Regions from separate parts of the Aquipuribacter nitratireducens genome, predicted to be linked through region 1. Evidence: predicted binding sites of a transcription regulator. Region 1 holds the regulator's gene; each other region holds the start of a gene.
The links. Region 1 encodes HrcA, which represses chaperone genes, less so after heat shock. Its sites were predicted from a motif close to TTNGCACTCGNNNNNNNCGAGTGCNAA; they were not measured.

Region 1 (9,799 bases):
TTCTCCTTCGACCTCGACCTCGAGCCCGGGACCTACACGATCCGGGTGTTCGAGGGGAGCGCCGCCGGACCGGACGAGGGCGTGCCGGTGGTGTGGGAGGACACGACGACCGTCGAGGTCGTGTGAGGCGCTGAGGCCGCTCGTGCGGCCCGCTCAGGGCCGCACGAGCGTCACGCCCGACCCGGGCGCGTCGCCCATCGCTGCGAGCGCCGCCGCGGCGCCGTCGAGGTCGACCGTCCGCGTCACCGCGCGTTCCGGGTCGAGGCGCCCGGCGGCCACCAGGGCGAGCAGCCCGGGGTAGGCGTGGGCGGGCATGCCGTGGCTGCCGAGCAGCTGCAGCTCGCCGCCGACTACGAGGCGCAGCGGGACGGCCGGGTCGCCGAGCACCGCCGGGAGCAGCCCGACCTGGACGTGCCGGCCGCGCGGGCGCAGTCCCGCGAGGGACGCCGCGCACGTCGCCTCGCTGCCGAGGGCGTCGACGGAGACGTCGACCGGCCCGCCGGCGCTGTCGCGGACCGCGCTCGCCACCTCGGTCCACGCGAGGCCCGTGGGGTCGACGGTGCGCTCCGCCCCGAGGGAGCGCGCGAGGTCGCGGGCGGCGGGCGAGGGGTCGACGGCGACGACCCGCGCGCCGCCGGCGACGGCGACCTGCACCGCAGCGAGCCCGACCCCGCCGCAGCCGTGGACGGCGAGGGTCTCCCCCGCCTGCAGCCGGGCGACGTGGACGAGGGTCCGGAACGCCGTCGCGTACCGGCAGCCGAGCAGCGCGGCCGCGTCGGTGCTCACGTCGTCGGGCAGCCGCACGAGGTTGACCGCTGCGCGGGGCACGGCGACCCGCTCGGCGAAGGAGCCCCAGTACGTGAAGCCGGGCTGCTCCTGCCGGGCGCACACCTGCTGCTCCCCCGCCCGGCACGGCGCGCACGACCCGCACGCGAGGACGAACGGCGCGGTGACCCGGTCCCCCACCGCGACACCGTCGACGCCGTCGCCGACGGCCGCGACCGTGCCGGCCAGCTCGTGCCCGGGGACGTGCGGCAGGACGACGTCCGGGTCGTGGCCCGCCCACGCGTGCCAGTCGCTGCGGCACAGCCCCGTCGCCTCGACGGCGACGACGACCCCACCGGGCGGGGGCGCCGGGGCGTCGACGTCCCGGACGACCGGCTGCACACCGAAGGACTCCACGACGACGGCACGCACGACGGCGTCCGCTCAGCCGTTGACGAGTCGGTCCCGCAGGCGCCCGAACAGGCCCTGGGGGGCGCCGTTCGTCGTGCGACCCGACGGCCGCTCCTCCCCACGCAGCTCGGCGAGACGGCGCAGCAGGTCGCGCTGCTCGTCGTCGAGCCGCGTCGGCACCTGGACGTCGACGTGGACGTGGAGGTCACCGCGGCCGGGCCGGCGCAGGTGCGTGGCACCGAGGCCGTCGAGGGTGAACGTCTCACCGTGCTGGGTGCCGGCGGGCAGCTCGACGTGCCGGTCCCCGTCGAGGGTCGGCACCGCCATCGTCGCGCCGAGCGCGGCCGCCGTCATCGGCACCTCGAGGACGGTGTGGAGATCGTCGCCCTCGCGACGCAGGCGCGGGTGGCGCCGCTCCTGCACCTCGACGTACAGGTCGCCGGCCGGTCCGCCGCCCGTGCCGACCTCGCCCTGGCCGGCGAGCTGGATGCGGGTGCCGGTGTCGACGCCCGGCGGGACCTTGATGGTGAGGGTCTTGCGGGTGCGGACGCGGCCCTCGCCGGAGCACTCGTGGCACGGGGCGGGCAGCACGGTGCCGTAGCCACCGCAACGCGGGCACGGGCTGGTGGTCATGACCTGGCCCAGGAACGAGCGCGCGACCCGCTGCACCTGCCCGCGGCCGCCGCACACGTCGCAGCTCTCCGGGCTGGTGCCGGGCTCGCAGCACGTGCCCTGACAGCGCGTGCAGACGTCGGCGGACTCGACGCGGATCTCCCGCGTCCCGCCGAAGACGGCCTCCTCGAGGTCGATCTCGAGGCGGACGAGAGCGTCCTGGCCGCGCTGCGTGCGGCTCGCGGGGCCGCGCTGCGCCGCGGCGCCGGCCCCGCCGAAGAACGTCTCGAAGATGTCGGAGAACCCGAAGCCCGCGCCCTGGCCGCCGAACGGTGTGTCACCGCCGGCGTCGTAGGCGGCGCGCTTCTCGGGGCTGCTCAGCACCTCGTAGGCGCGGGAGACCTCCTTGAAGCGGTCCTCGGCGCCGGGCCCGGGGTTGACATCCGGGTGCAGCTCGCGCGCGAGACGGCGGTACGCCTTCTTGATCTCGTCCGCGGAGGCGTCCCTCGACACCCCGAGGGTCTGGTAGTGGTCGCTCACGTGAGCCCTTCGTCGGTCGATCGGGTACCGCGGCGCGCGCTCACTGGTCGAGCGCGCGCGAGGCGTAGCGGGCCACCGCACGCACCGCGGCGATTGTCGTGGGGTAGTCCATGCGGGTAGGACCGAGCACGCCGAGTCGAGCCACGACCGCCCCGCTGCCGTAGCCGCTGCTGACGACGGCCGTCTGGGCGAGGCTCTCGTGCGCGGTCTCCCGGCCGATGCGGACGGCGACGTCGGCCTGCTCCTCGGCCATGTCGTGGAGCAGGCGCAGGAGCACCACCTGCTCCTCCAGCGCCTCGAGCACGGCGGACAGCTCGCCGGGGAACTCCGTGCCGCGCCGGACGAGGTGGCTCGTGCCGGCGACGACGATGCGCTCCTCGCGCTCCTCCACCAGCGCCTGCGCGAGGGCCTCGGCGACGGCGCGACCGGTGTCGCGCACCGCCCCGGGCGCCTGGGAGAGGGTGTCGGGGACGTCCCGGACGGCGACGGCCGCGGCTGCGAGCCGGAGCCCGACGACCGCGGCGTTGACGCGGCCCCGCAGCTCCTCGAGGCCCGTGGGCTCACCGGGAGCACCCGTCCCGGCCGCCGGGGGGAGGTCGACGAGCCGCTGCTCGACGCGACCGCTCGAGAGGATGAGGACGATGAGGACCCGGTCCGGCGGCAACGGGACGAGGTCGACGTGCCGGACCGTCGCGAGCGACACCGACGGGTACTGCACGACGGCGGTCTGCCGGGTGATCTGGCTGAGGAGCCGGACGGTCCGGTCCACGACGTCGTCGAGCCCGACCGCGCCCTCGAGGAAGACCTGGATGGCGCGCCGCTCGGGCGGGCTCATGGGCCTGACCTCGGACAGCCGGTCGACGAAGAGGCGGTAGCCCTTGTCGGTCGGCACCCGTCCGGCGCTCGTGTGCGGCTGGGCGATGTAGCCCTGCTCCTCGAGCACCGCCATGTCGTTGCGGATGGTCGCGGGGCTCACCCCGAGGCGGTGCCGTTCGACGAGGGCCTTGGAGCCGACGGGCTCCCGGGTCGTGACGAAGTCCTCGACGATGGCGCGGAGGACCTCCAGACGGCGGTCGTCGGCCACGGAGACACCTCCCTGGTCGTGGTGTGGCACTGCGCGTGGCAGCGCTTGGCACTGTCGGCGGGCGAGTGCCAATCGTAACCCCGGCGCCGTGCGGGGACCGGCGCTCAGGAGTGGCCGGCTGCGGGGACGTCCTCCTCCGCCCCTGCACCGACGTGGTCGCGCCACGAGTGCTGCGGGTCGTAGCCCAGCAGGCGTCGGGCCGTGCCGATCGACAGCAGCGTCTCGTGCTCGCCGAGGTCACCGCGGACCTCGACGCCCGGGAACTCCGCCGCCATCAGCTCGGCCGAGGACCGCCGCATGACCGTGTCGGCGTTCGCGACGATGGCGACAGCAGCCCCGTCGACGTCGGCGGTGAGGGCGCGCCGGGTCGCCTGCGCACCGTCGCGCGCGTCGATGTAGCCCCACAGGTTCCAGCGGCGGACGCTCGGGTCGTCCTGCCAGGCCTCGAAGCCGGCGTAGTCCGCCACGTCCATGACGTTGGAGAAGCGGAGCCCGACGAACGTCGCGTCCGACCGCCAGCGGGCGTGCTGGCGGGCGAGCTCCTCCTCCAGCACCTTGCCGAGGCTGTACGTGCTCTCCGGGCGCGGCGCGTACGCCTCGTCGACGGGCGCGTACGGCGGCGGGGTGTCGAACGGCAGCCCGAGGACGGTCTCGCTGCTCGCCCACACGACCCGGCGGACGCCGAGGGTGCGCGCCGCCTCGAACACGTGGAAGGTGCTCGGCACGTTGTTGGTGAAGAGCGCGGCGTTCGGGACGAGGCCGGGCGCCGGCACCGCCGCGAGGTGGACGACGGCGTCGACCCCGTCGTGGCGCTCGTCGACGCCCGCGAGGGCACCGAGGACCTGGCCGTAGTCGGTGAGGTCGGTCCGCACCGCGACCGCGCTGCCCGGTCCCGCGGTCGGCAGGGCCGGGACCACCCGGTCGAGGACGACGACGTCCTCCCCGTGCGCGACGAGGTCCGCGACCACCGCCCGGCCGAGCTTCCCGCTGCCACCCGTGACCGCGACGACCACTGCCTGCTCCTGTCCTCCGGTGGCCCGCCGTCCGGGCCGCACGAGGCCCGATTCTGCAGGCAGCCCCACAGACCCGCGCGTCGGTGGCTCCTAGCGTCGTCGTCATGACAGAGACACCCGCCGCACCCCTCCCCGCTGCCCCCGCGCCCGCGGCGGGCGGCTACCCGGGCGGCCGCGGCCCCGCCCCCATGACCCCCTCCGACGAGACGACGTGGTCGACCCTCGGCCACCTGTCGTGGCTGGCCGGCTCGGTCGTCGGGCTGCCGTTCCTCGGGCCGCTCGTGCTGTGGCTCGTGCTCAAGGACCGCGGGCCGTTCGTGCGCCACCACACCGCGGAGGCCCTCAACTTCCAGGTGACGGTGATGCTGTGGCTGCTCGGCGTCGGTGTCGTCGGCGGCGTCGCGACGCTCGTGACGTTCGGCGTGCTCGCACCGGCTCTCGTGCTCGCCCTCGTCGCGGTGCTCGTCCTCGCGGTCGTCCTCACCGTGGTCGCGGCCGTCGCCGCCTCCCGCGGCGAGTGGTACCGGTACCCGCTGACGCTGCGGCTGGCCCGGTGAGCGACGTGACCCGCGCCCGTATCGGCGAGCCGGTCCCGTCCTCCTGCCTCGAGGACTACCGTCTGCAGCACCCCGCGATCATGGAGGACCACCGATGAGCGACCCGAACCAGCCGGCCGACCCCGGCCGACCCGGCGACGGCCAGCGGCCCGGCCCCTACGGCCCCCCGCCCGGCCAGCAGCCGGGTCAGCAGCCGGGCCCGCAGTCCGGCCCGTACGGCCCGCCGCCCGGCCCGCCCCCGGGCCCGTCCGGCCAGCCGCAGTACGGTCCCCCGCCGGGCCAGCAGCAGTACGGCCAGCAGGCGCAGATGACGCACTCGGACGAGCGGACGTGGGCCGCCCTCGCGCACGGCCTCGTGATCATCGGGTTCTTCATCCCCGGCCTGGTCGCGTACCTCGTCTTCAAGGACCGTTCCCCCTACCTGCGCGACCAGGGCCGCGAGGCCCTCAACTGGGGCATCACCGTCACGATCATCGAGGTCGTCGCGTACGTCCTCGTGACGGTGACCTTCGGGATCCTCTTCTTCCTGCCGGCCCTCAGCTTCGTGCTGCGGCTCGTGTTCGGCATCCTCGCCGCACTCGCGGCGTCCCGGCACGAGGACTACCGCTACCCCTTCAACCTCCGCCTCGTGAAGTGAGGCGGTGGCGCGTCAGCCCGTGAGGGCGCGCGCCACGACGTCCGACAGCAGCCGCCCGCGCAGGGTCGGGACCACCCGGCCGGCGCGGGCGGCTGCGTCGTCGAGGAGGCCGTCGCCGACCAGGCGCGCGAGCTCCTGCCGGGCGGTGTCGGCCAGGCGGTCCACGGGCAGGCCCTCCACGAGCCGGCTCCGCAGGAGCACGTCCTCCGTGTGCCGCTCGCCCGGGTCGAGGACCTCCCGCGCCTGCGCGGGGCTGCGACCGGCCTCGAGGGCGCCGGCCCAGGCGGCAGGGTGCCGGGTGTTCCACCAGCGGACCCCGCCGACGTGGCTGTGGGCGCCGGGCCCGACGCCCCACCAGTCGTCGCCGCGCCAGTAGCCGAGGTTGTGCCGGCACGCGTGCGCGGGTGTCCGCGCCCAGTTGCTCACCTCGTACCAGCCGAGCCCGGCCCGGGTGAGGGCGGAGTCGGCGGCCTCGTACCGGTCGGCGAGGACGTCGTCGTCGGGCGGGGCGACCTCACCGCGGCGCACCTGCACCGCCAGGCGCGTGCCCGGCTCGACGACGAGGGCGTAGGCCGACACGTGGTCCGGTTCCAGCGCGACCGCGGCCTCCAGGGTGCGGGCCCAGTCGTCGGCGGTCTCCCCCGGCGCGCCGTAGATGAGGTCGATGCTCACGTGCAGCCCCGCCGCCTTCGCGGCCGCGACGACGCCCGGCACCCGGTCGGGGTCGTGGGTGCGGTCGAGCGCCGCGAGGACGTGCGGGACGAACGACTGCACGCCGAACGACACCCGGGTGAACCCCGCCGCGGCGAGGGCGTCCAGGCAGGCGGCGTCGACGGAGTCCGGGTTCGCCTCGGTCGTCACCTCCGCGTCGTCGGCGAGACCGAACCGGTCACGGACGTCGTCGAGCATCCCGGCGAGGTCCCGGGCCGGCAGGAGCGTCGGGGTGCCGCCGCCGAGGAACACGGTGCTCACGGGTCGCGGCGGCAGCCCGGCGGCGTCGAGCACGCGCCGGGCCAGGTCGAGCTCGGCGCGGACCCCGACCGGGTACCCCGCGCGCGTGGCCCCCGCCTGCGGACCCAGCTCCTCCGCGGTGTACGTCGTGAAGTCGCAGTAGCCGCAGCGCACCCGGCAGAACGGCACGTGGACGTACACCCCGAGCCGTCGGGTGCCGGCGCCGTCGCGGACCTGCGACGGCAGGCTGCCGTCGGGCGGTGCCGGCTCGCCCTGGGGCGCGGGACCCGGCACGTCAGAGGGGGGGTGCGGCGGCGCGCTGCGCCTCGTGCCGCAGGGAGCGCTCGACGTACGCGACGAGGTCGGGGGCGAGCTCCAGCCCGGTCCGTTCCGCGTCGAGGAGCGCACGGGCGTCGTCCGGGCGCTGCTCGGTGAACCACCGCCCGGCGCTCACGCCGTGGCTGGGCCGGTGCAGCACCTCGACGGGGTCCCCGGGCCGCACCTCGCCGGGCACCAGGACACGCAGGTAGACCCCGACCCGGCCCGCCTCGGTGAAGCGCCGCACCCAGTGCGGCTCGCCGACGTGGTGCTGGAAGGTGGCGCACGGGGTGCGGGGCATGCTGACCTCCACCTCGACCGCGTCCCCGACGCGCCAGCGCTCCCCGATGACCGCGCCGACGAGGTCGACGCCGGCCAGGCGGAGGTTCTCCCCGAACCAGCCCGGCGCCACCTCCCGGCCCAGCTCGGCGGACCACCGGAGCGCGTCCTCGGCGGCGTAGGCGTAGACGGCCTTGTGCCGCCCGCCGTGGTGGCGCCCGTCGAGCACGCGGTCGCCGACGACGCCGTCGACGGTGACCCGCACGACGTCGACCGGCCGCTTGTCGATGCCGCTGAGCCCACCGCGCCCGTCCGGGGTGGCCGCGGGGGCGAGGCACACGGCGAGGACCCGTGCGCGCTGCTCGCCGGCGCGGGTCGGCTCCACCGGCCCGCACGGTGCCGGCACGGTCACCGCTTGGCCTCGGCCTTCGCCTTGTCGCCGACCTCGGAGGACAGCGCCGCGATGAACGCCTCCTGCGGCACCTCGACGCGCCCGACCATCTTCATGCGCTTCTTGCCCTCCTTCTGCTTCTCCAGCAGCTTGCGCTTGCGGCTGATGTCGCCGCCGTAGCACTTCGCGAGCACGTCCTTGCGGATGGCGCGGATCGTCTCGCGGGCGATGACGCGGGAGCCGATGGCCGCCTGGATCGGCACCTCGAACTGCTGGCGCGGGATGAGCTCCTTGAGCCGCTCCGTCATCTTGACGCCGTAGGCGTACGCCTTGTCGCGGTGGACGATCGAGCTGAAGGCGTCGACGACCTCGCCCTGCAGGAGCACGTCGACCTTGACGAGGTCGGCGCTCTGCTCGCCGGCGAGGTCGTAGTCGAGCGAGGCGTAGCCCCGCGTGCGCGACTTGAGCGCGTCGAAGAAGTCGAAGACGATCTCCGCGAGCGGCAGCGTGTAGCGCATCTCGACGCGGTCCTCGGACAGGTAGTCCATGCCGAGCAGGGTGCCCCGCCGCGACTGGCACAGCTCCATGATCGTGCCGATGTACTCGCTCGGGGCGATGATCGTCGCCTTGATGACGGGCTCGACGATCTCCGCGATCTTGCCGGCCGGGAACTCGCTCGGGTTCATGACGACCTGCTCGGAGCCGTCCTCCATCCGCACGCGGTACACGACGTTCGGCGCGGTGGAGATGAGGTCGAGGTCGAACTCGCGCCGCAGCCGCTCGGCGATGATCTCGAGGTGGAGCAGGCCGAGGAAGCCGATGCGGAAGCCGAAGCCGAGCGCCGCGGAGGTCTCCGGCTCGTAGACGAGGGCGGCGTCGTTGAGCTTCAGCTTGTCGAGGGCGTCGCGCAGGTCGGGGTAGTCGCCGCCGTCGATGGGGTAGAGGCCGGAGAACACCATGGGCTTGGGGTCCTCGTAGCCGCCGAGGGCCTGCGTGGCGCCGTGGACGGCGCTCGTCACGGTGTCGCCGACCTTCGACTGGCGGACGTTCTTCACCCCGGTGATGAGGTAGCCGACCTCGCCGACCCCGAGGCCGTCGCTCGGCAGCGGCTCGGGGGAGATGACGCCGATCTCGAGGAGGTCGTGCTGCGCACGGGTCGACATCATCTGGATCCGCTCGCGCGGCGACAGCCGCCCGTCGACGACGCGGACGTACGTCACGACCCCGCGGTACGTGTCGTACACCGAGTCGAAGATCATCGCGCGGGCGGGGGCGTCGGCGTCGCCCTGCGGCGCGGGGACCACCTCGACGATGCGGTCGAGCAGCGCCTCGACGCCCTCGCCGGTCTTGCCGGAGACGCGCAGGACCTGGTCGGGGTCGACGCCGACCAGGCCGCCGATCTCCTCCGCGTACTTCTCCGGCAGGGCGGCCGGCAGGTCGATCTTGTTGAGCACGGGGACGATCTCGAGGTCGTTCTCCATCGCCATGTAGAGGTTGGCGAGGGTCTGCGCCTCGATGCCCTGGGCGGCGTCGACGAGGAGGACCGCGCCCTCGCACGCCGCGAGCGAGCGGGACACCTCGTAGGAGAAGTCGACGTGCCCCGGCGTGTCGATCATGTTGAGGGCGAACGCCTCGCCGGCGACGTCCCACGGCATGCGGACGGCCTGGCTCTTGATCGTGATGCCGCGCTCGCGCTCGATGTCCATCCGGTCGAGGTACTGGGCGCGGGCCTGCCGTGCCTCCACGACCCCGGTCAGCTGCAGCATGCGGTCGGCCAGCGTCGACTTGCCGTGGTCGATGTGGGCGATGATGCAGAAGTTGCGCAGCTGCGACGGCGGGGTGGCCGCCACCGGCAGCGGGCTCGCGGGGATGGGGGGCACTCGACCTACCTGCTCGTGGCGTCGTGGACGGACGTCGGGGACCCCTGCAGTTTCCCACGGCTTGCCGCGGCGCTCGGCGCGCGACCGGCGTCGGGGCTCAGCGCAGGCGCGTGATCTCGACGCTGACGTCGAGCCGGGACCCGCCGCCACCGGAGACGATCCCCCGCAGCGGGGCGACGTCGCCGTAGTCACGACCCGTCGCGACGACGACGTGGTCGAGCCCGGCGGGGCGCCCGTTCGTCGGGTCGAACGGGGTCCAGGCGCCGGCCCACCACTCCAGCCAGGCGTGGCTCTGCCCCACGACCGCCTGGCCGAGGGGCGCCGACGGGTCCGGGTGCAGGTAGCCGGACACGTACCGCGC
Region 2 (9,799 bases), on a different contig from region 1:
TCTCCGGGTGGCCCAGCACGACGGCCGTCGCGACGGGCGCGACGAGGACGAGGCGACCGACGACCGTCGCGCCCCCGACGAGCCCGGTCTCGACGGCCCTCACCCACAGCAGGCACGCGAGGCTGTGGCACACGACGAGGTCGACGGTCCCCTCGACGAGGTGGCGCTCGAGCACCTCGAGCCAGCGGTCGACGTCGGGGGTGTCGGCACGGGGCAGCTGCGGGTACGCGACGTCGTGGCCCGCGTCGGCGAGCCGGCGCGCGAGGTGCGCCTGCCAGTGCCCGGCGGGGCGGTGGTTCTGCCAGCCGTGCAGGACGAGGGCTCTCATCCGGGTGTGGTGTCGAGACCGCCGAGCCCCACCCACTCGTCGCTGCCGTCGGCGAAGTGCTGGTGCTTCCACACCGGCAGCTCGGCCTTCACGACGTCGACGAGCCGAGCGGCCGTGGCGAACGCCTCGCCGCGGTGCGCGGCGGCCACCGCGACGGCGAGGGCGCAGTCGCCGACGCGCAGCGGCCCCACCCGGTGCACGACGGCGAGCGCGCTCGCCCCCGACGCCGCCGCCACGCCCGCGGCGACGGCACCCACCACGTCGTCGGCGCTGGGGTGCGCCTCGTAGTCCAGCAGCGTCACACGACCACGGCCCGGGGTGTCGTGGTCGCGGACGACGCCGTCGAACGTCACGACGGCCCCGGCTCCCGGCCCGGCGACCAGGTCGGCGAGGTCCGCGGCGCCGATCGGCTGCTCCGACACCTCGGCGCGCACGACACGGCAGGCGACTCCCACGGCGGTGATCGTACGGCTGCATCCGTTTCCCCACCCACGGCGGTAGGGCGGGTAGGTGGTCCGACGACGGGCCACCGGCAGTGACAGACCCCGAGACCACGGAGGACTCCATGCGCCGTTCCGTCACCACGACCCTCGCCCTCACCGCCGCTGCAGCGCTCGCGGCCGTGAGCGTCCCCGCCGCAGCCGCCCCCAACAGCCGGGGCGCGGCCGAGATCGTGCCCAACGCCACGCTGGCGAGCCTGCTCGTCGGGGTCGAGAAGCCGTTCACCGACCGCGACGGCGACGGCGCCCCCGAGTTCGGCATCGTCGGGAACCCGTCGTCGGGCCTGATCAAGCACGTCGGCGGCATCACGATCGACACCCCCGCCAGCGGCGAGCTCACGCTGCGCAACTTCTGGATCGACCTGGGCGCCGGGACGGTGAGCGCCGACGTGTCGACCGCCGACGCCTCGCTCGGTCGCCTCGACCTGTTCGACCTCGACGGGCTGACGCTCGTCCTCAACGACACGGCGTCGACCGCGATCGCGGGCGACACGTCGCTCTCCGGGGCACCGGTCGGCAGCGCCGACATCTCCTACTGGGACTTCTGAGCCCACCCGCTCGCGGGGACGGGCGGTCGGACCACGGGTCCGGCCGCCCGTCGGCGTGTGAGGCCGGACTCAGGCCCGCGGCTGCTCCGGTTCGGGCTCCGGGGACAGGGACGCGACCGCCTGCTCGGCGATCTCGAGCTCGTACGTCGCGAGGGTGATGGCGTCGCGCAGCCCGCGTGCGCCGAAGCGGTCGCGCACCTCGTGGACGAGGGCGGCGACGGCGGGGTCGACGTGGGACTCGACCTCGTCGAGCACCGGGTCGTGGCCCGGCCCGTGCGGGTGCGGGGTGTCGGGGACGGCGCCCGACGTCGCGAGGGGGGCGTCCGGGTCGTCGAGGTGCTGACCCACCAGGGGCTCGCCGGTCTGGTCGCTCATGCCGCCATCCGACCACGACGACGGCCTCCGGGCGAACCAGGTGCCGCCGTCGGGAGGGCGATGCGGCCACCGGCGTCGCCCCCGGGGGCTCGGCTCAGGCTCCTGCCCGCGGCATCGACGGCAGCGCGGCGTTCCTCGCGTGCCAGCGCAGGAGGCCCAGCCCGCCGACCAGGGTCCCGACGAAGACGAAGAGCGGCAGGAAGCTGACGGCCGCCAGCACGACCCCGACGATCAGTGCGACGCCGGTCCAGCTCGGCAGGGGCAGCCGCAGGACGGCGACGCCCAGCGTGGCCGTGGCGGCGTAGGAGGCCATACCGGAGATCGCGGTGAGCGGCCCCAGCCACCCCGGCGCGGTGGTGCCCGGCCCGAGCAGGTACGGCACGGCCGCGAGGACGCACAGCGGCAGGACCAGCCACCTCACCACTCGTGCCACCCCGGCCGGCCAGCCGGACCCGATCCGAGCCAGGACGCCCGCAAGCAGGAACAGTCCGGCCCCCGAGGCCAGGACGGCCGCTCCGATGGGCAGCAGGATCCCCCAGATCTGCCAGTAGTGGTCACGCACGGCGGCCTCGCTGACCGCCGGATCCTCGTCGAAGTAGTCCCCGGCCCCGGTCAGACCACCGAAGCCGAAGATGCCGAGGAGGGCGACGACTGCCGCCGCGAGCATGAGCCACACGGCGAGCCGTACGTGCCGGCGGTCGGTGTCGTCCAGCGGGGTGGCTGCGGAGCGCGTCATGGCTGGTCCCTTCGGTCCGTTCGCTGCGACCACGACACCAGGCGCCGGAGCGAGGCGGGACCGGGGCCGTGCGACGACGCATGCGCTGGCTCCTCGTGCCGGTGGTGCTCGTGCCACCCGGCATCGCCACGGAGCTCCTGCTCGGCTCCGAGGACCTGGGCAGGGTGGTCGTCTGGCTGCTGTGGGCCGGCGTGACGAGCCTGATCATGACATCGGTGACGCTCGGGCTGCTTCGACCCGAGGGCGTCGACGTCGATGTGGTGCTGCGGCGCACCATCGTCTACGGCGCCCTGTGGCTGGCCATCACCGGCGCGTACGTCGGCGTGGCGACGGTCGTCGGCACGGCGGCCGGTCGCTACCTGCCGGTGCCGTGGGCGGTCGCGACCGGTCTGGCGGCGGCCCTGCTGTTCCAGCCCGCGAGAACCCGGCTCGAGCACCTGGCGGACCGCTGGGTCTTCGGGCACCGTACCGACCCCGCGCGAGCGATCGCCGACCTCGGTGCCACGCTGGCCGGGACGTTCGAGCTGGAGTCCCTGATCCCGCGTATCGGCTCGACTCTGCGGACCGGACTCGACCTCACCTGGGTCGAGGTCCGCCTCGACGTGACGGAGGCACCCGACGCCGAGCTCGTCGTGCCGGTGGTGCTCGACGGCGAGCTGCTGGGCGTCGTCGCCTGCGGACCGAAGCGTGCCGGCGGGTGGACCGCCGAGGACCGCACGGTCGTGGCGACCTTCGCCCGCCAGGCGGCGCTCGCCGTGCGCAACGTCCGGCTGACCGAGCACCTGGCCTCCCACGCGGCGGAGCTCGCCGCCTCCCGGACGCGCCTGGTCAAGGCCCAGGAAGCAGAACGCCGTCGTATCGAGCGCAACATCCACGACGGGGTGCAGCAGGACCTGGTCGCCCTCATCGGCCTCGCCGGCCAGATCCGGGCGACGTCCCCCGATGTCAACGGTCACGCCGACGACCTCCGGCTGCTCGGCACCGGTCTCGCCCGGGTCCTCGGCGACCTGCGCGACCTGGCCCGGGGCATCCACCCGAGCCTGCTGTCGGACAAGGGCCTCCTGAGCGCGGTTGAGTCCCTGACCGCGCGGCACCCGGTCCCGGTGGAGCTGCGCGCCGACCCGACGCTGCGCACGGTGCGCCTGGGTGAGGCGGTGGAGGCCGCCTGCTACTTCATGGTCGCCGAGGCCCTCGCGAACACGCTCAAGCACGCGCGCGCAGCGCGGGTGGAGGTCGAGCTGGCCCGCCGCGACGGGGGCCTCGTCATCACCGTGGCCGACGACGGCGTCGGCCTCGGCCCCGGCGGCGTCGCCTCCCGCGCCGGGCACGGACTGGCGGGGATGCATGACCGCTTCGCGGCACTGGGCGGCCGCGTCTCGGTGGCCGCCCGGCCGGCGGGTGGAACCGTCGTCTCGGCGACGGTCCCCCTCGACGAGGCGGCGCCGCTGTCCGGCGCGACGGCACCACCGGCGAGCCCCGCCTCCCCGGCCGTCAGGGACGTGCCCACCGCGCGGACCCCGACGCGCTGACGACGAAGGCCCCCGGGCGAACCCGGGGGCCTTCGTGGTGGTGACTCAGAGGTGGTGCGTGGGGACGGGACTCAGAAGTCCATGCCGCCCATGCCGCCGTCACCGGCGCCGGCGGCCGCGGGGGCCTTCTCCGGCTTGTCGGCGACGACCGCCTCGGTGGTGAGGAACAGCGCCGCGATGCTCGCGGCGTTCTGCAGCGCCGAGCGCGTCACCTTAGCGGGCTCGACGATGCCGGTGGCGACCATGTCGACGTACTCGCCGGTGGCCGCGTTGAGGCCGTGACCCGCGGACAGGCCCTTGACCTTCTCCGCCACGACGCCGCCCTCGAGACCGGCGTTGACCGCGATCTGCTTGAGCGGGGCCTCGAGCGCGACGCGGACGATGTTCGCCCCGGTCGCCTCGTCGCCGGTGACGTCGACGGAGTCGAGGGCCGGCAGGGCGTTGACGAGCGCGACGCCACCACCGGGGACGATGCCCTCCTCGACGGCCGCCTTCGCGTTGCGGACGGCGTCCTCGATGCGGTGCTTGCGCTCCTTGAGCTCGACCTCGGTGGCCGCGCCCGCCTTGATGACGGCGACGCCGCCGGCGAGCTTGGCGAGGCGCTCCTGCAGCTTCTCGCGGTCGTAGTCGGAGTCGCTGTTCTCGATCTCCGTGCGGATCTGGTTGACCCGCCCGGCGATGGCGTCGGACTCGCCGGCGCCCTCGACGATCGTGGTCTCGTCCTTCGTGACGACGACCTTGCGCGCACGACCGAGCAGGTCGAGGGTCGCGTTCTCCAGCTTGAGACCGACCTCCTCGGAGATGACCTGCCCGCCGGTGAGGATCGCGATGTCCTGCAGCATAGCCTTGCGGCGGTCGCCGAAGCCGGGGGCCTTGACGGCCGCGGACTTGAAGGTGCCGCGGATCTTGTTGACGACGAGCGTCGCGAGGGCCTCGCCCTCGACGTCCTCGGCGATGACGAACAGCGGCTTGCCCGACTGCATGACCTTCTCCAGCAGCGGGAGGAGGTCCTTGACCGTCGAGATCTTGGAGTTCACGACGAGGACGTACGGGTCCTCGAGCACGGCCTCCATGCGCTCGGTGTCGGTCGCGAAGTAGGGCGAGATGTAGCCCTTGTCGAAGCGCATGCCCTCGGTGAGCTCGAGCTCCAGGCCGAAGGTCTGCGACTCCTCGACCGTGATGACGCCCTCCTTGCCGACCTTGTCCATGGCCTCGGCGATCATCTCGCCGATCTGGGTGTCGGCGGCGGAGATCGAGGCGGTCGACGCGATCTGCTCCTTCGTCTCGACGTCCTTGGCCATGCTGAGCAGCTTGTCGGAGACGGCCGCGGTGGCCTTCTCGATGCCGCGCTTGAGCGCCATCGGGTTCGCACCCGCGGCGACGTTGCGCAGGCCCTCGCGGACCAGCGCCTGGGCGAGGACGGTCGCGGTCGTCGTGCCGTCACCGGCGACGTCGTCCGTCTTCTTCGCGACCTCCTTGACGAGCTCCGCACCGATCTTCTCGTACGGGTCGTCGAGCTCGATCTCCTTGGCGATCGAGACGCCGTCGTTCGTGATCGTGGGGGCGCCCCACTTCTTCTCGAGGACGACGTTGCGGCCCTTGGGGCCGAGCGTGACCTTGACGGCGTCGGCGAGGGTGTTCATCCCCCGCTCGAGACCGCGACGGGCCTCCTCGTCGAACGCAATGATCTTGGCCATTGGGTGGTGATCCCTCCGCACACGGTGGGTGGCAGTCGGACCGGTCGACGCCCGCGACGGACGGGCACGCCCCGCCGGTCACGTCCCGGACGGAGCCTGCCCTCGCCTGCCGGTCCCGGGGCCCGGTGGGCCCCGTGGTCTGTTGTCACTCCCGGCATGAGAGTGCCAGCCGCAATTATTGGCACTCTCGGGGTGAGAGTGCAAACCCCCGGCGTCACGGGCACCCGTCGTGGCCCTGCTGCGAGGTTTCGGGGGACCGGGGCGGGGGTACGCCACTCGCAGCGGAGACCCCCCGCTCCCCCACGGAAGGACTGGACATGCCTCTCTGGCTCATCCTCATCGTCGTCGGCGTCATCCTCGCCATCGTCGGTTTCGGTGGCGTCGGCGACATCCTCATCTGGATCGGCGTCATCGTGCTCGTCGTCGGCCTCGTCGGAATCCTGATCGGGCGCGGCCGCTCCAAGGTCTGACCCCTCGCCGGTCGCGTCCCGCGCGACCGGCCACGCCGGCGGGCGCTCCGCCCGGACCGCCCGCCGGCCCGCACGCACGACCTCCCACCTCGCCACGGAGCCCACTTCCCGATGACCCTCCTGCTCGCACTCCTCCTCGTCCCGGTCGCCGCGCTCGGCCTCGTGCTCGGCATGGACCGGGTGGAGGACACCCTCCTCAAGGCACCCGCCCGCCACCGCAGCGCCGCCCGCGGCGTCCGCAGGCCCGTCGACGCCGCGCCCGCCCCCACCTCCACGCACGGGGTCGCCGCATGAGCTCGGTCGCGTTCCTCGTCGCGCACGAGGGCATCGAGCAGGTCGAGCTCACCGAGCCGTGGAAGGCCGTCGAGCAGGCCGGGCACTCACCGGTCCTGCTCAGCACCCGGAGCGGTGAGGTGCAGGCGTTCGACCACCTCGACAAGGCGGACACGTTCCCGGTCGACCAGGTGGTCAGCGACGCCGACGCCGCCGAGTTCGCCGCCGTCGTCCTGCCGGGCGGCGTGGCCAACCCGGACGCGCTCCGCACGGACGAGTCCGCGGTCCGCTTCGTCCGCGCCGCCATGGAGTCCGGCACCCCCGTCGCCGCCATCTGCCACGCGCCGTGGACGCTCGTGGAGACCGGTCAGCTCGTGGGGCGGCGCCTCACGTCGTGGCCGAGCCTCCGCACCGACCTCACGAACGCCGGGGCCGAGTGGGTCGACTCCGAGCTCGTCGTCGACCGCGCCGGCGCGGGCCCGCTCGTCACCAGCCGCAACCCCAGCGACCTCCCCGCCTTCTGCGAGGCCGTCGTCGAGCTCCTCGACGGTCGCCTCGAGGACGCCCTGGAGGACAACGGCTCGGTCGCGCAGGGCGCCGACCTGCTCGCGGGGGACCGCTGAGGCCACCCGGGCCACTCACCCCGTCCGGACATGAGAAGGGGCGCCACCCTCGCGGGTGGCGCCCCTTCTCGTCGTCAAGGTGCGGTGTCGGACCGGCCGGGGCCGGTCCACGCCTCAGAGCGGGCGGACGGACTCCGCCTGCGGGCCCTTCTGGCCCTGGCCCACCTCGAACTCCACGCGCTGACCCTCGTCGAGGGACTTGTAACCCTGCGCCTGGATCGCCGACCAGTGGACGAAGACGTCAGCCCCGCCACCGTCGACCGTGATGAAGCCGAAGCCCTTCTCGGCGTTGAACCACTTGACCGTGCCCTGTGCCATGGTGCTCCTGTTGCTGATGGTGCCGCTGCGCGGCCCCGGGCGTACCCGGGTCGTCGGCACCCCGGGACCGGGGAGCCGGGTCTCACGCGAAACGGTCGTCAGCCCCGGAGCGGTGCCGTCTTCCTCGTACCCGTGCGGGCCGTCGTGCTCAACCACCCGCCAGCGTAGTCGGACAGCACCCGCCCGGTGCACCATGTGCGCGTGCAGCGCCCGGATGGTGGACACGCCCGTCCGCGCGCGGTGCCCGTGGAGGGGCCCGGGGCCGGGTCGCTCGCACGTCGTCGGCGCGCCAACGCCCGCTCGGGCGCCACGGCGATCGGCGCGTGGCTCGCACGGCGGAGGGGCGTGACGCTCGTACCGGGACCGCACGGGCTGCTCGTCGCGCCCGGCTACCCGCGCCGCTTCCCCGTCACGGGCGCCGCGGCGGTGACCGTCGGCGAGGTGGTGCTGGTCCGCGAGGGCCCCGGCCTGCGCACGCTCGCGGACGTCGCCCGCCGGTGGCCCGCGCTGCTGGACCACGAGGCGCGCCACGCCGCGCAGTGGGCCCGGTGGGGCGGCCCGGTCGGGTTCCTGCCCGCCTACGCTGCCGCGACCGTGTGGTCGTGGCTGCGGACGGGCGACCGGCACTCCGCCAACCACTTCGAGCGGGCGGCGGGCCTGGCCGACGGCGGGTACCGGGAGAACCCCCCGCGGCCGCTGGGACCGGCGCTGGTCTCGCTGGTCCGGGGCGCACCCGCCCGGCTGCCGGCGCTCAGCCGGGGTAGTCGGGGCCGAGCACGACCGTCACGACGTCGACGTCGGCCGACAGCTGCGTGACACCGGTCCCGAGGTCGGCGACGAGCGCGTCGGCGGTCGCGGCGAGGTCCTCGGTCGGGTGGAGGACGGTCGTCGGGATCTCGTCGCCGTCGAAGTTCGTCACCTCGCCGACCGCCCATCCCAGCTCCTCGAGGGCGGCGGCGGCACCGGCCGCGAGACCCACCGTGTCCGTCGAGTTCAGCACGTCCACCCCGACGGAGCGGTCGACCGTCGGCTCGGGACTCGGCTCCGGGCCGGGTCCGACGGTCGGCTCGGCGGTCGGCCCCGCGCTCGGGGGGACGCTGGGCTGCGTGCCCGGCTCCGCTCCGGGGTCGGCGCTGCTCCCGGGGCTCGCCGCGTCCGCCGGCTGCGTGGCCGGGGCGCTGCCGGCGTCGGTGGGGGCCGCGACCGGACCGCCCGCCGGGTCCTGGGCACCGAGCACGCCGAACGTCAGCAGCGCCCACAGCAGACCGCCGGAGACGACGGCGACGAGGACCAGCGACAGCAGGACGGCGGGAAGTGAGTTGCGGCGTGCCCGGTGGGCGCCGGAACGGTGGTGCTGGGGCACGGCGAGGTCGTCCATCGGCCGCTGAGGGTACCGCCGGTGCGCGTCAGCGACCGGCCGCGTCCGACAGGTCGAGGCGGCGCGCCGTGCGTACCCGCCGCGACCCGCTGCGCGTCCGGCGCAGCCGCGCCACGAGGACCGGGTCGTGCCGCAGCGCCGCCTCGCGGTCGAGGAGGGCGTCGAGCAGCTGGTAGTAGCGCGTCGGGCTGCAACCGAACCGGGCGCGCACCGCCTCGTCCTTCGACCCAGGGTGCTTCCACCACTGACGCTCGAGGTCGAGGACCGCGAGGTCCTGGGGGCTCAGACCGTCGACGGGCGCCGGGTCGTCGGGCGACGGGCTCACGGCGGACGACGCTAACCGGCCCGCGCCCCACCGCCGGGCAGGCACGCCGGACGGGCACGCGTGACGCGTCAGGGCAGCCGCAGGCGCGACGCGGCGACGGTGTCGAGCGCGAGCAGGAACGCCCCCTGCACGACGACGGCGGCGCCGTCCCCGACGACGTCCCGACCGCGCACCCGGCCGCGGCGGGCCAGCAGCAGGCCGGCGGCGACGTACCCGACGTCGAGCCCGGCGTTGAGGAGCAGGAGCCGGCGCAGCGCCCGCGTGGCCTCGACCGGGTCCTCGACGGGGGCCTCCGCGCCCCGGTGCGCCGCGACGGCGATCGCGAGGTCGACGGCGCCCCACGCCGCCGTCTGCCGCGCGGCGCCGCGGAGCCGGGGCCGACGACGCCCGAGCACGGCGAGCAGGCCCGCCGCCCCGAGGGAGGCGGAGGACCAGGTCGTGAGCGCGAGGGCGACCCCCCGGCGCACCGCGAGGAGCCGCGACGCGGCGGCGGCTCCGGCTGCGGGGGCGACCACCGGACCATGGTGGGTGTCCTCGTGCGGCCACGCCATCGGGCGTGCGCGCGGCGGGGCGTGCGGCAGGATCGGCGCGTGGCAGAGACGCGGCGCGACGACGGGGCGCGGCGCGACGACGGGGCGCGGCGCGACGACGGGGCGCGGCGCGACGACCCCGAGCCGTCCACGCGGCCGCTCCACGAGC
Region 3 (9,799 bases), on a different contig from region 1:
GTCGGTCGCCGAGTAGCGACGGTGCGAGCCGGCCGTGTGCTCCGACGGCCCCAGGCCGTAGCGGCGGTCCCACGTGCGGAGGGTCGCCGGTGCGACGCCCAGCCGTCGTGCGACGGCGGCGACGGTCAGCATCGGGCGCAGCACCGTGTCACCGCCGCCCTGCCGACCCGCAGGAGCCTCAGCCATTCCGCGATTGTGACGACCCGACGCGGTGATCGCACACGCTGACCCGCCGCGCGGCGCGGCCTCCTCGCGGATGCGCGCGGAAATTCGTGCCTGAAGCAGGGTTGAACAACGCCTGGACGGGGCACAGCGCTGGAAGAGGCGCCCGTGGCGCACCCGTGAACAACTGCGGGTCGTCGCGGACGTCGACCGCGAACCACCGGCGAACAAGTCGAGACCGGGTCTTGAACAATCTCTGACGCGGTTGCTACGGTCTCGGCACACGCGACACCGAGGACACGCAGGAGGACACATGGCCGAGATCTCCCGACTGCCTGGCCCGGTGGCCGAGCTCTGGGACTGGCAGCTCGAGGGGGCGTGCCGCGGGGCGGAGACGTCGTTGTTCTTCCACCCCGAGGGCGAGCGCGGGCCCGCCCGGCGCAACCGCGACGCCGCGGCGGTCGCCATCTGCGCGTCGTGCCCCGTCCTCGCCCAGTGCCGCGCCCACGCCCTCGCGGTCCGCGAGCCGTACGGCGTCTGGGGCGGCATGACGGAGGACGAGCGCGAGGCCGTGTACTCCCGCTCGCGCCGGCTCGCCGCCGCGGGCTGACCCGGCCCGGTCCTCGCCGGGCTCAGCCCGGCAGGTCGGCCGGCGACAGCAGCTGGTCCACGGGCGCGTAGTCGTCGGTGAGCACGACGGCATCTCCCACCCACCGCTCGAGTCCGGACCCCGTGAGCACCGTCTCGCGCGATCCCGAGCCCGACCCCGCCCCGACGTCCGCGGCGGGCACGGCGGCACGGATCTCGTCGGGCGCCAACGACGCGTCCGTCGCGACGAGGACGAGGTTGCCACCCCCCTCGCCCGCGAGCCGTTCGGGCGTCGCGACGACGGCCACGTGGTCGAACGCCGCACTCAGGGTGGCCGTCTGCGCCCGGGCGAGGCCGAGGTCGTCGTAGTCGACGACGTTGAGCACGTAGACCCCGTCCGGACGGAGCACGCGCTGCACGTCGGCGAGGAACTCCAGCGTGGTGAGGTGCCACGGCACCGCCAGCCCCCCGAAGGCGTCCCCGACGACGGCGTCGGCGGTGGCCGCGGGCAGGTCGGCGAGGGTGAGCCGGGCGTCGCCCGCCAGCACGCGCGTCGACGGCGGGTCCGTCCACCCGAGCCGCTCCCGGGCGAGGTCGGCGAGGGCCGGGTCGATCTCGAGCACCGTGCTCGCGCTCCCGGGTCGCTCGGCGTCGAGCCAGCGGGGCATCGACAGGCCACCGGCGCCCACGTGGACGACGTCGAGCGGGCCGGCCGGCCGCGTCGACAGGACGGCGCCGAACAGCTGCGTGTAGCGGAAGTGCAGGTACGACGGGTCGTCGACGTCGACGGCCGAGTGCCGCAGCGAGTCGAGCACGAGGACGTCGAGCTCGCGCCCGTCGTCGGTGGTCTCGGCGACGACCGCGGCGCAGTAGTACTCCGTCTCGACGTCGCAGGGCGTCGGCACCACCCACGCGACCCCGCCCAGGGCGACGGCGACCGCCGCGAGCGCGACGGTCCGGCGCGCGCCCCGCCGCGACAGGGCGACGGTGAGCCCCAGGCCGAGCACGACCATCGCGCCCGCCACCGCGACGACGATGACGCGGGTCGGCAGCGCCGCGACGAGCACGAACCCCGTGGTGAAGGTGCCGACGAGGGCGCCCGCGGTGCCGACGGCCGAGAGCCGTCCCACGACGCGGCCGGTCTCCGCGAGGTCCTGGAGCCGGAGCGCGACGCACAGGGGCGTCGCGGCGGTGAGGAGCAGGGCGGGACCGAAGAAGGCGAGCCCCGTGACGAGCACGGTGCCGATCGCGCCGCTGCCCGCGAGCGCGCTGCCCGCTGCCGTCGTCAGCGGGAGGGCGGCGAGCCCGAGCAGACCCCCGCCGGTGACGACGGGACCGAGCACGAGACGGGGGTCGACCGCGTCGGCCCACCGCCCGCCGAGCCACGAGCCGGCGGCGATCCCGGCGAGCACGACGCCGATGATCGCCGTGTAGGTGCGCAGCGACTCCCCCACGTACGGCGCGAGGAGGCGGGCGGCGAGGATCTCGAGGACGAGGACGGCGGCCGAGGTCGCGAAGACCACGACGACGGCGAGCGGCTGCCCGACGGCGGGTCGGCCGGGGGCGGGGGCTCCGGTCGCGCTGTCGGTCACACGCGCGAACGTACCCGGCCCGCACGAGCGCGGACGGCCCGCCCGGTCGGGGACCGGGCGGGCCGTTCGGCGTCTGCGGGTGGTGCTGCGGGTGGTGCTGCGGGCCTGCGCCTCAGTGGTGGTGGCCGTGGCCGCCGTGGGAGTGGCCGTGGCCCTGCTCCTGCACCGGCTCGGGCTTGTCGACGACGACGGCCTCGGTCGTCAGCACCATGGAGGCGATGCTGGCGGCGTTGCGCAGGGCCGCCTTCGTCACCTTGACCGGGTCGACGATGCCGCGCTCCACGAGGTCGACGTGCTCGCCGGTGGCGGCGTCGAGACCCTGCCCCGGCGGCAGCGCCGCGACCTTGTCGACGACGACGGAGCCCTCGAGGCCGGCGTTCGTCGCGATCCACCACAGCGGGCGGCTGACGGCGCGTCGGACGATGTCGACGCCGACCGCCTCGTCGCCCTCGCGGTCGAGGGAGTCCAGGGCGCTGCGGGCGTGGACGAGGGCGGAGCCGCCACCGGCGACGATCCCCTCCTCGATCGCGGCGCGGGTCGCCGACACCGCGTCCTCGACGCGGTGCTTGCGCTCCTTGACCTCGACCTCGGTGTGCCCGCCGACCTCGATGACGACGACGCCGCCGGACAGCTTCGCGAGCCGCTCCTGGAGCTTCTCGCGGTCCCAGTCGGAGTCGGTGCGCTCGATCTCGGCCTTGATCTGCCGGACCCGGTCGGCCACGGCGTCGCTCTGGCCGCCGCCGTCGACGATCGTCGTGTCGTCCTTCGTCACGACGACGCGACGGGCGCTGCCGAGCACCTCGAGCCCGACGGTGTCGAGGCTGAGGCCGACGTCCTCGGAGACGACCTGGGCGCCCGTGAGCACGGCCATGTCCTGCAGCATCGCCTTGCGGCGGTCGCCGAATCCGGGCGCCTTGACGGCGACGGCGGTGAAGGTGCCGCGCATCTTGTTGACGACGATGGTCGAGAGCGCCTCGCCCTCGACGTCCTCCGCGACGACGAACAGCGGCTTGCCGGTCTCGAGGACCTTCTCCATGAGCGGGAGCAGCTGCGCGACGGTGCTGATCTTGCTCGCGACGAGGAGGACGTGGGCGTCGGTGAGGACCGCCTCCATGCGCTCGGGGTCGGTCACCATGTACGGCGACAGGTACCCCTTGTCGAACTGCATGCCCTCGGTGAACTGCAGGCTGACGCCGGTGGTCGAGCCCTCCTCGACGGTGATGACGCCGTCGCGGCCGACCTTGTCGAAGGCCTCGGCGAGGGTCTCGCCGATCGTCGCGTCCTGCGCCGAGACGGTCGCGACGTGCGCGACGGACGCGGAGTCGGTGACCTCGACGGCGATGTCGTCGAGGCGGGCCTCGAGCGCGGCGACCGCGGCGTCGATGCCGCGCTTGAGCGCGGTCGGGTTGGCGCCGGCGGCGACGTTGCGCAGCCCCTCGCGCACGAGGCCCTGGGCGAGCACCGTGGCGGTCGTGGTGCCGTCGCCCGCGACGTCGTTCGTCTTGGTCGCGGCCTCCTTGGCGAGCTGGGCGCCGAGGTTCTCGTACGGGTCGGACAGCTCGACCTCGCGGGCGATGGTGACGCCGTCGTTGGTGATGACGGGCGGACCGAAGCTCTTCGCGAGGACGACGTTGCGGCCGCGCGGGCCGAGGGTCACCTTGACGGCGTCGGCGAGGGCGTCGACCCCGCGCTCCAGCGCCTTCCGCGCGGTCTCGTCGAAGGACAGGCTCTTGGGCATCTCGCTCCTGGCGGTGGGAGGGGTGGTTCGTCTGCAGGTCAGGCACCGACGCCGCCCGCGGCCGTGGGGCCGGGGCGGCGTCGGGAGGGCGTCAGCGCGACGCCCGGCTCACTTCTCGATGACGGCGAGGACGTCACGCGCGGAGAGGATGAGGTACTCCTCGCCGCCGTACTTGACCTCGGTGCCGCCGTACTTGCTGTACAGGACCGTGTCACCGACCTGGACGTCGAGCGGGATGCGCTTCTCGCCGTCCTCGTCGAAGCGACCCGGGCCCACCGCGAGGACCTTGCCCTCCTGGGGCTTCTCCTTCGCGGTGTCGGGGATGACGAGCCCGGAGGCCGTCGTCTGCTCGGCCTCGAGCGTCTGGACGACGATGCGGTCCTCGAGCGGCTTGATGGAGACAGCCACGTGCTGACCTCTCTTTCGCGACGTGAGCGGCCGGCCGGTCGGCCGGTCCGTGTGGTCTGGGGTTCCGCCGTCGGTCGGGACGTCGTCGCGGGTGCCGACCCGTCCTCCGGCGAGCTGGCACCCGATGCCGTCGAGTGCCAGGTCGACAGTAGCCAGACGATTAGCACTCGGTCAACCCGAGTGCCAGCCCTCGCCCTGCTGGCAGGATCGCGGTGTGGGTGAGGGAGCGGCGGGCGCCGGGGACGGCGCACCGACCGGCCTGTCGGCCCTGCTCCGCCCCGAGGGCTGGGCCCTGCTCGAGGCCCTGCCACCGTACGACCCCGACCGCGCGCTCGCCCTCGGGGAGCGTCTGCGGGCCGACGGCGTGCCCCCGGGCACGGTCGCCGCGGCCCTCACGCAGTCGCGGCTGCGCGCGGCGGCGCGGGACAAGGTGGGGGCGTTCGCCGACGGCATGCTCTTCACCCCCGACGGCCTCGAGCAGGCGACCCGGCTGCCGGTGGCGGCACGGCACGCCGCCCGGCTCCGGGCCGCCGGCGCCACGCGCGTCGCCGACCTCGGGTGCGGGATCGGGGTCGACGCGCTCGCGATGGCGGGCATGGACCTCGCCGTCGACGCCGTCGAGCGGGACGAGGCGACAGCCGCCGTCGCCACCGTCAACCTCCGCCACTTCCCGCGCGCGCGGGTGCACCTGGGCGACGCGACGGGCTTCCCGGCCGCGCTCCCCGTGGCGCAGCCCGGCACCCCGGGCGGCGTCGACGCCGCGTGGGCGGACCCCGCCCGACGGGCCGGCGGCCGCCGCCTCACGGACCCCGAGGCGTGGTCACCGCCCCTGTCGTGGGCGCTGGGCCTGCCGGGGACAGGGGTCCGCGCCGTGGGGGTCAAGGTCGCGCCCGGCGTCGACCACGCCCTCGTGGCGCCGGGCGGACCCGCCCACGGCTGGACCGCGGCGTGGACGTCGGTCGACGGGGACGTCGTGGAGGCGGTGCTCTGGTGGGGGGCGGCCGCGGTCACGGGGGCGGCGCGGAGCGCGACGGTCCTGCGCAGCGTCACGCGGGACGGCGCGGTCGAGGTGCAGGAGGCGGGGACGCTGACCGACGTCGGCCTGCCGGTCCCGCCGGTCGGCGGGGTCGGTGCCTACCTCCACGAGCCCGACGGGGCGGTCGTCCGCGCCGGCCTGGTGGGGCACGTCGCCGCCGCCGTCGGCGGCCGGCTCCTCGACCCGATGATCGCCTACGTCACGGCGGACGACCTCGTGCCGTCGCCGCTGGCCCGCAGCTACGAGGTCCGGGCCGTGCTGCCGTGGGGCCTCAAGCGCCTGCGCGCGTACCTGCGGGGGCACGGGGTGGGTCGGGTCACGGTCAAGCGGCGCGGCAGCCCGATCGACCCCGACGAGCTACGGCGGGCGCTGCGGCTGGACGGCGACGGCGAGGCGACGGTGGTGCTGACGCGACGCGGGGACGAGCGGCTCGTGCTCGTCGTCGACCCCGTCACGGCCTGAGCGCTCCCGGGCTCACCGGACCGCGCCCGCCCGGTGACGACCAGCGCGGCCCGCGCGCCCCGCGTCGGCCCCTCGACCCGGCAGGACGGACTGCGCCGGCACCGCGCTCGCACGGGGGACCTGGCCCGGCCCGCTCGCCGCGACCCCCGCCGGTGGGCCTGCGACGGCCGGTCCGGCCGTGACGTCGACGGGCCAGCCGGGTCGGGCGAGCAGCTCGTCGGCCGTCTCCCCGCGTCCGGCCACGGCGGCGGTGACGGCGACCGGGAGGAGGTGCCGCTGTCCGTCCACCTCAACGGCGGCGGTGAGCGTGCCGTGCAGCCGCCGGACGACGGTGGGCACGTCGGCCTCGTCGACGAGGCCCTCGCAGCAGACGGTGAGCCGCGCCGGCAGGGCCGCGACCATGTCGCCGCCGCGGACCGTGCCGACGAGCCGCTGCGCGGCGCACGTGCGCAGCCGGGCGGCCAGGACGGGGTCGGTGCCGGTGTCGTCGAGCTCGACGTGGACGAGCAGGACGGTGCGTCCGGCGCGCCGGCTGCGCTCGAGGGCCCGGTCGACGTGGGCGAGGAAGGTGTCGGCGCCGACGAGCCCGCTCACCTGGCGCTCGAGCGGGACCGGCCCGCTGTCGTCCTCGGTGTCGAGCAGCTGGGTGAGGAAGCTGTCCGGGCGCCCGTCCGGGTCGCGCAGCAGCGTCGTCGCGACGCGGGCGTGCAGGACCCCGCCGTCGGCGCGCAGGTAGCGCCGCTCCGCGTCGACGGAGTCGACGCCGCCCTCGAGCAGCAGCCGGGTCGCCCGCACGGCCGCCGGCCGGTCGTCGGGGTGGATGAGGTCGCGCGGGCTGAGCGCGAGGAGCGTGTCGGTGTCGGTGCGGAGGAGCTCGCAGAGACGGTCGGTCGCCGCGAGCCAGGTGCCGTCGAGCCCGACGAGGCCCATGGCGGCGCCCGTGCTGCGGAAGACCTGACGCAGGCGCTCGGCGGTCTCGCCGTCCGTCGGTGGCACGACGTCCCCGCTGCCGTTCCCGCTGCTGCTCGTGGGACCCGTCCGCACGTCCGACCTCCGACCGGCGCACCCTCGTGGCACGCCCCTGCGGAGGTGTGTCGGCCCACCCGGGCGGCGCCTTGACCGACGACCACCCGTCCGGACGCGCCGCCGGACGGTCCGCGCGCCGCCCCGTCAGGTGCCGGCGAGGACCTGCCGGACGCTCATGGCCGGGTCGGTCGCGATCTCCAGCGGCGACGGCGCGCGCCCGCGCTCGACCAGCAGGGCGCCGAGCGCGGCGACCATGGCCCCGTTGTCGGTGCACAGCCCCGGACGCGGGATCCGCACCCGGACGCCGGCTGCCTCCGCCCGCTCGGTGACGAGGGCCCGGAGCCGGCTGTTCGCCGCCACTCCGCCGCCGACGAGGAGGTGGTCGACCCCCTCGCGCCGGCAGGCGGCGACGGCCTTGCTGCTGAGGACGTCGACGACCGCCTCCTGGAAGGAGGCGGCGACGTCGGCGACGGGCACCGCGCGACCCTCGTCCCGCGCCTTCTCCACCCACCGGGCGACCGCCGTCTTGACGCCGGAGAAGGAGAAGTCGTCGTGGTGGTCGCGACCGTCGCGCCCGACCGCCTGGGCCCCGGTGAGCCCGCGCGGGAAGCGGATGGCGGCGGGGTCGCCCGAGCGCGCCGCCCGGTCGACGTGCGGACCACCCGGGAACGGCAGCCCGAGCACCCGCGCGACCTTGTCGAAGGCCTCGCCGGCGGCGTCGTCGAGGGTGTGGCCCAGCACCGAGATGTCGGCGGTGACGTCGTCGACGCGCAGGAGGCTCGAGTGCCCGCCGCTGACGAGCAGCGCGAGCGCCGCGCCCGGCAGCGGCCCGTTCTCCAGGGTGTCGACGGCCACGTGCGCGGCGAGGTGGTTGACCCCGTACAGCGGCACCCCCAGCCCGACGGCGAGGGCCTTCGCCGCGGACACCCCGACGACGAGCGTGCCGGCGAGCCCCGGCCCGCTCGTCACCGCGACCGCGTCGACGTCCTCCAGCCGCACACCCGCCTCGCGGCACGCGCGCTCGAGGGTCGGCAGGAACGCCTCGAGGTGGGCGCGGCTCGCGACCTCGGGCACGACGCCGCCGAAACGGGCGTGCTCCTCGACGCTGCTCGCGAGCGCGTCGGCGAGCAGCGTGCCACCGCGGACCAGACCGACCCCGGTCTCGTCGCACGAGGTCTCGATGCCGAGCACGAGGGGCGCGTCGCTCACGGCCGCCCCGCTCCCCCGTGACCGGCCGGCTCGGCCGACCCGGGGGGCTCGGCCGGGTCCCTCGCGAGGTCGCGCGTCATGAGCACTGCCGCCACCCGCTCGCCGTCCGGTCGCGCCGGGGCGTAGTAGCGGGGCCGCCGGCCGGTGCGGCGGAAGCCGGAACCGCCGTAGAGGGCGAGCGCGGGGCCGTTGTCCTCGCGCACCTCGAGGTGGAGCCGGCGCGCGCCGGCCGCGGTCACGGCCGACACCGCCTCGTCCAGGAGACGCCGCCCGAGCCCGGTCCCGCGGGCGGCGGGCAGCACGGCGACGGTCTGCAGCTCGGCGTCCGCACCGTGCGCGGCGGTCCCGACGTACCCCTGGAGGTGCCCGTCGCCGTCGTCGGCGCGCACGTACCAGCGGCCGGGGGCCGCGAGCTCGGCGAGGACGGCCTCCCTCGACCACGCGTCCGACCCGAAGGCCTCGGGCTCGGCGGCGGCGACCGCGTCGGCGTCCCACCACCGCAGCCGGCGGAGGGTCACGGCGGGCGTCCTCACCCGGTCACCCGCTTCGGGGCGCCGGGCACCTGCGCGTCGGGGCGTCGCAGGTAGAGGGGGTCCGCCGGCAGCGGCTGCGGCCCCCGCCCGGCGAGCGAGGCGAGCGCGAGCGCGGCGACCTGCACGGCGGGCGGGTCGAGGGGCAGCGCCTCCGGCGGGGCTCCGAGGACGTCGGCGTGGACGAGGGCGCCGCGGCCGACGACCGGCACGCCCAGGGCGGCGGCGCGTGCGGCCGCCTCGGCGGGCGCGCCCACCTGCGGGTCGCCGGTGCGCCGGCCGTCCCGGTACGTCGCCCAGTAGACCTCGCGGCGGCGCGCGTCGGTGACGACGACGGCGTCGGCGGGACCCCCGGCGGCGAGCGCGGCGGCGTGGAGCGCGTCGAGGCTGCACACGCCGTGCACGGGGACGCCGACGACGTGCGCGAGCGCCCGCGCCGTGACGAGCCCGGCGCGCAGGCCCGTGAACGGCCCGGGTCCGACGCCCGCGGCGACGGCCCCGAGGTCGCGGGGACCGAGGCCCGCCTCGGCCAGCACCTGCTTGATGGTCGGCGCGAGGAGCTCCGCCGGGCGGTTGCCCTCGTGGACGTCGGCCGCGGCGAGCACCCGCGGCGCGGCCGCCGCGGGTCCGACCGGCTCCGCCGGCCCCTCGAGGACGGCGACCGAGACGGTCGACGTCGAGGTGTCGAGACCGAGGATCCTCACGGGTCGCTCCCCTCCGGCGCTGGGACGCGCCCGGGGAGCAGGTCGAGGTCGACACGACGCCCCGGGGCGTGCTCCGGACCCGGGGCCGTCCCCTCGAGCGACACCTCGAGCGTGCGCGCCTCCCCGTCGGAGGTGCCGTCGCCCGCAGCGCGGGTGAGCCGCACCGCGACCCACCGGTCCGCGAGCCGCTCGGCGAGGCCGTGGCCCCACTCGACGACGACGACCGAGCGGTCGACGTCGGAGTCGAGGTCGAGGTCGTCCCACTCGAGCGCGCCGCCGACGCGGTAGGCGTCGACGTGGACGAGCCAGGGGCCGTCCGGGCGGGGGCCGGCGGGGTCGGGGCG

Region 2: the regulator HrcA is predicted to act here: its motif matches at 5,892-5,918, upstream of groL (chaperonin GroEL).
Region 3: the regulator HrcA is predicted to act here: its motif matches at 4,649-4,675, upstream of groES (co-chaperone GroES).

What each region holds. Positions count from the first base shown of each region.
Region 1 is NZ_JBBEOG010000011.1:17,953-27,751, reverse strand. Features, by position in the region: gene WAB14_RS16375 (Gmad2 immunoglobulin-like domain-containing protein) at 1-126, shown strand, start outside; gene WAB14_RS16370 (alcohol dehydrogenase catalytic domain-containing protein) at 154-1,197, opposite strand; gene dnaJ (molecular chaperone DnaJ) at 1,210-2,328, opposite strand; gene hrcA (heat-inducible transcriptional repressor HrcA) at 2,369-3,412, opposite strand; gene WAB14_RS16355 (NAD-dependent epimerase/dehydratase family protein) at 3,517-4,425, opposite strand; gene WAB14_RS16350 (DUF4870 domain-containing protein) at 4,530-4,982, shown strand; gene WAB14_RS16345 (DUF4870 domain-containing protein) at 5,077-5,619, shown strand; gene hemW (radical SAM family heme chaperone HemW) at 5,632-6,864, opposite strand; gene WAB14_RS16335 (MOSC domain-containing protein) at 6,866-7,552, opposite strand; gene lepA (translation elongation factor 4) at 7,576-9,438, opposite strand; gene WAB14_RS16325 (transglutaminase family protein) at 9,536-9,799, opposite strand, start outside.
Region 2 is NZ_JBBEOG010000008.1:27,437-37,235, forward strand. Features, by position in the region: gene WAB14_RS14345 (RBBP9/YdeN family alpha/beta hydrolase) at 1-328, opposite strand, end outside; gene WAB14_RS14350 (molybdenum cofactor biosynthesis protein MoaE) at 325-783, opposite strand; gene WAB14_RS14355 (hypothetical protein) at 894-1,376, shown strand; gene WAB14_RS14360 (hypothetical protein) at 1,446-1,751, opposite strand; gene WAB14_RS14365 (hypothetical protein) at 1,846-2,487, opposite strand; gene WAB14_RS14370 (GAF domain-containing sensor histidine kinase) at 2,556-4,016, shown strand; gene groL (chaperonin GroEL) at 4,088-5,713, opposite strand; gene WAB14_RS14380 (hypothetical protein) at 6,031-6,183, shown strand; gene WAB14_RS14385 (hypothetical protein) at 6,295-6,477, shown strand; gene WAB14_RS14390 (type 1 glutamine amidotransferase domain-containing protein) at 6,474-7,079, shown strand; gene WAB14_RS14395 (cold-shock protein) at 7,194-7,397, opposite strand; gene WAB14_RS14400 (hypothetical protein) at 7,743-8,213, shown strand; gene WAB14_RS14405 (LytR C-terminal domain-containing protein) at 8,149-8,775, opposite strand; gene WAB14_RS14410 (DUF3263 domain-containing protein) at 8,804-9,100, opposite strand; gene WAB14_RS14415 (DUF6992 family protein) at 9,169-9,615, opposite strand; gene WAB14_RS14420 (uracil-DNA glycosylase) at 9,691-9,799, shown strand, end outside.
Region 3 is NZ_JBBEOG010000001.1:510,904-520,702, reverse strand. Features, by position in the region: gene WAB14_RS02300 (MerR family transcriptional regulator) at 1-186, opposite strand, end outside; gene WAB14_RS02295 (WhiB family transcriptional regulator) at 476-772, shown strand; gene WAB14_RS02290 (fused MFS/spermidine synthase) at 795-2,342, opposite strand; gene groL (chaperonin GroEL) at 2,455-4,080, opposite strand; gene groES (co-chaperone GroES) at 4,189-4,488, opposite strand; gene WAB14_RS02275 (THUMP-like domain-containing protein) at 4,703-5,986, shown strand; gene WAB14_RS02270 (PAS domain S-box protein) at 5,999-7,030, opposite strand; gene tsaD (tRNA (adenosine(37)-N6)-threonylcarbamoyltransferase complex transferase subunit TsaD) at 7,157-8,221, opposite strand; gene WAB14_RS02260 (GNAT family N-acetyltransferase) at 8,218-8,739, opposite strand; gene tsaB (tRNA (adenosine(37)-N6)-threonylcarbamoyltransferase complex dimerization subunit type 1 TsaB) at 8,751-9,455, opposite strand; gene tsaE (tRNA (adenosine(37)-N6)-threonylcarbamoyltransferase complex ATPase subunit type 1 TsaE) at 9,452-9,799, opposite strand, start outside.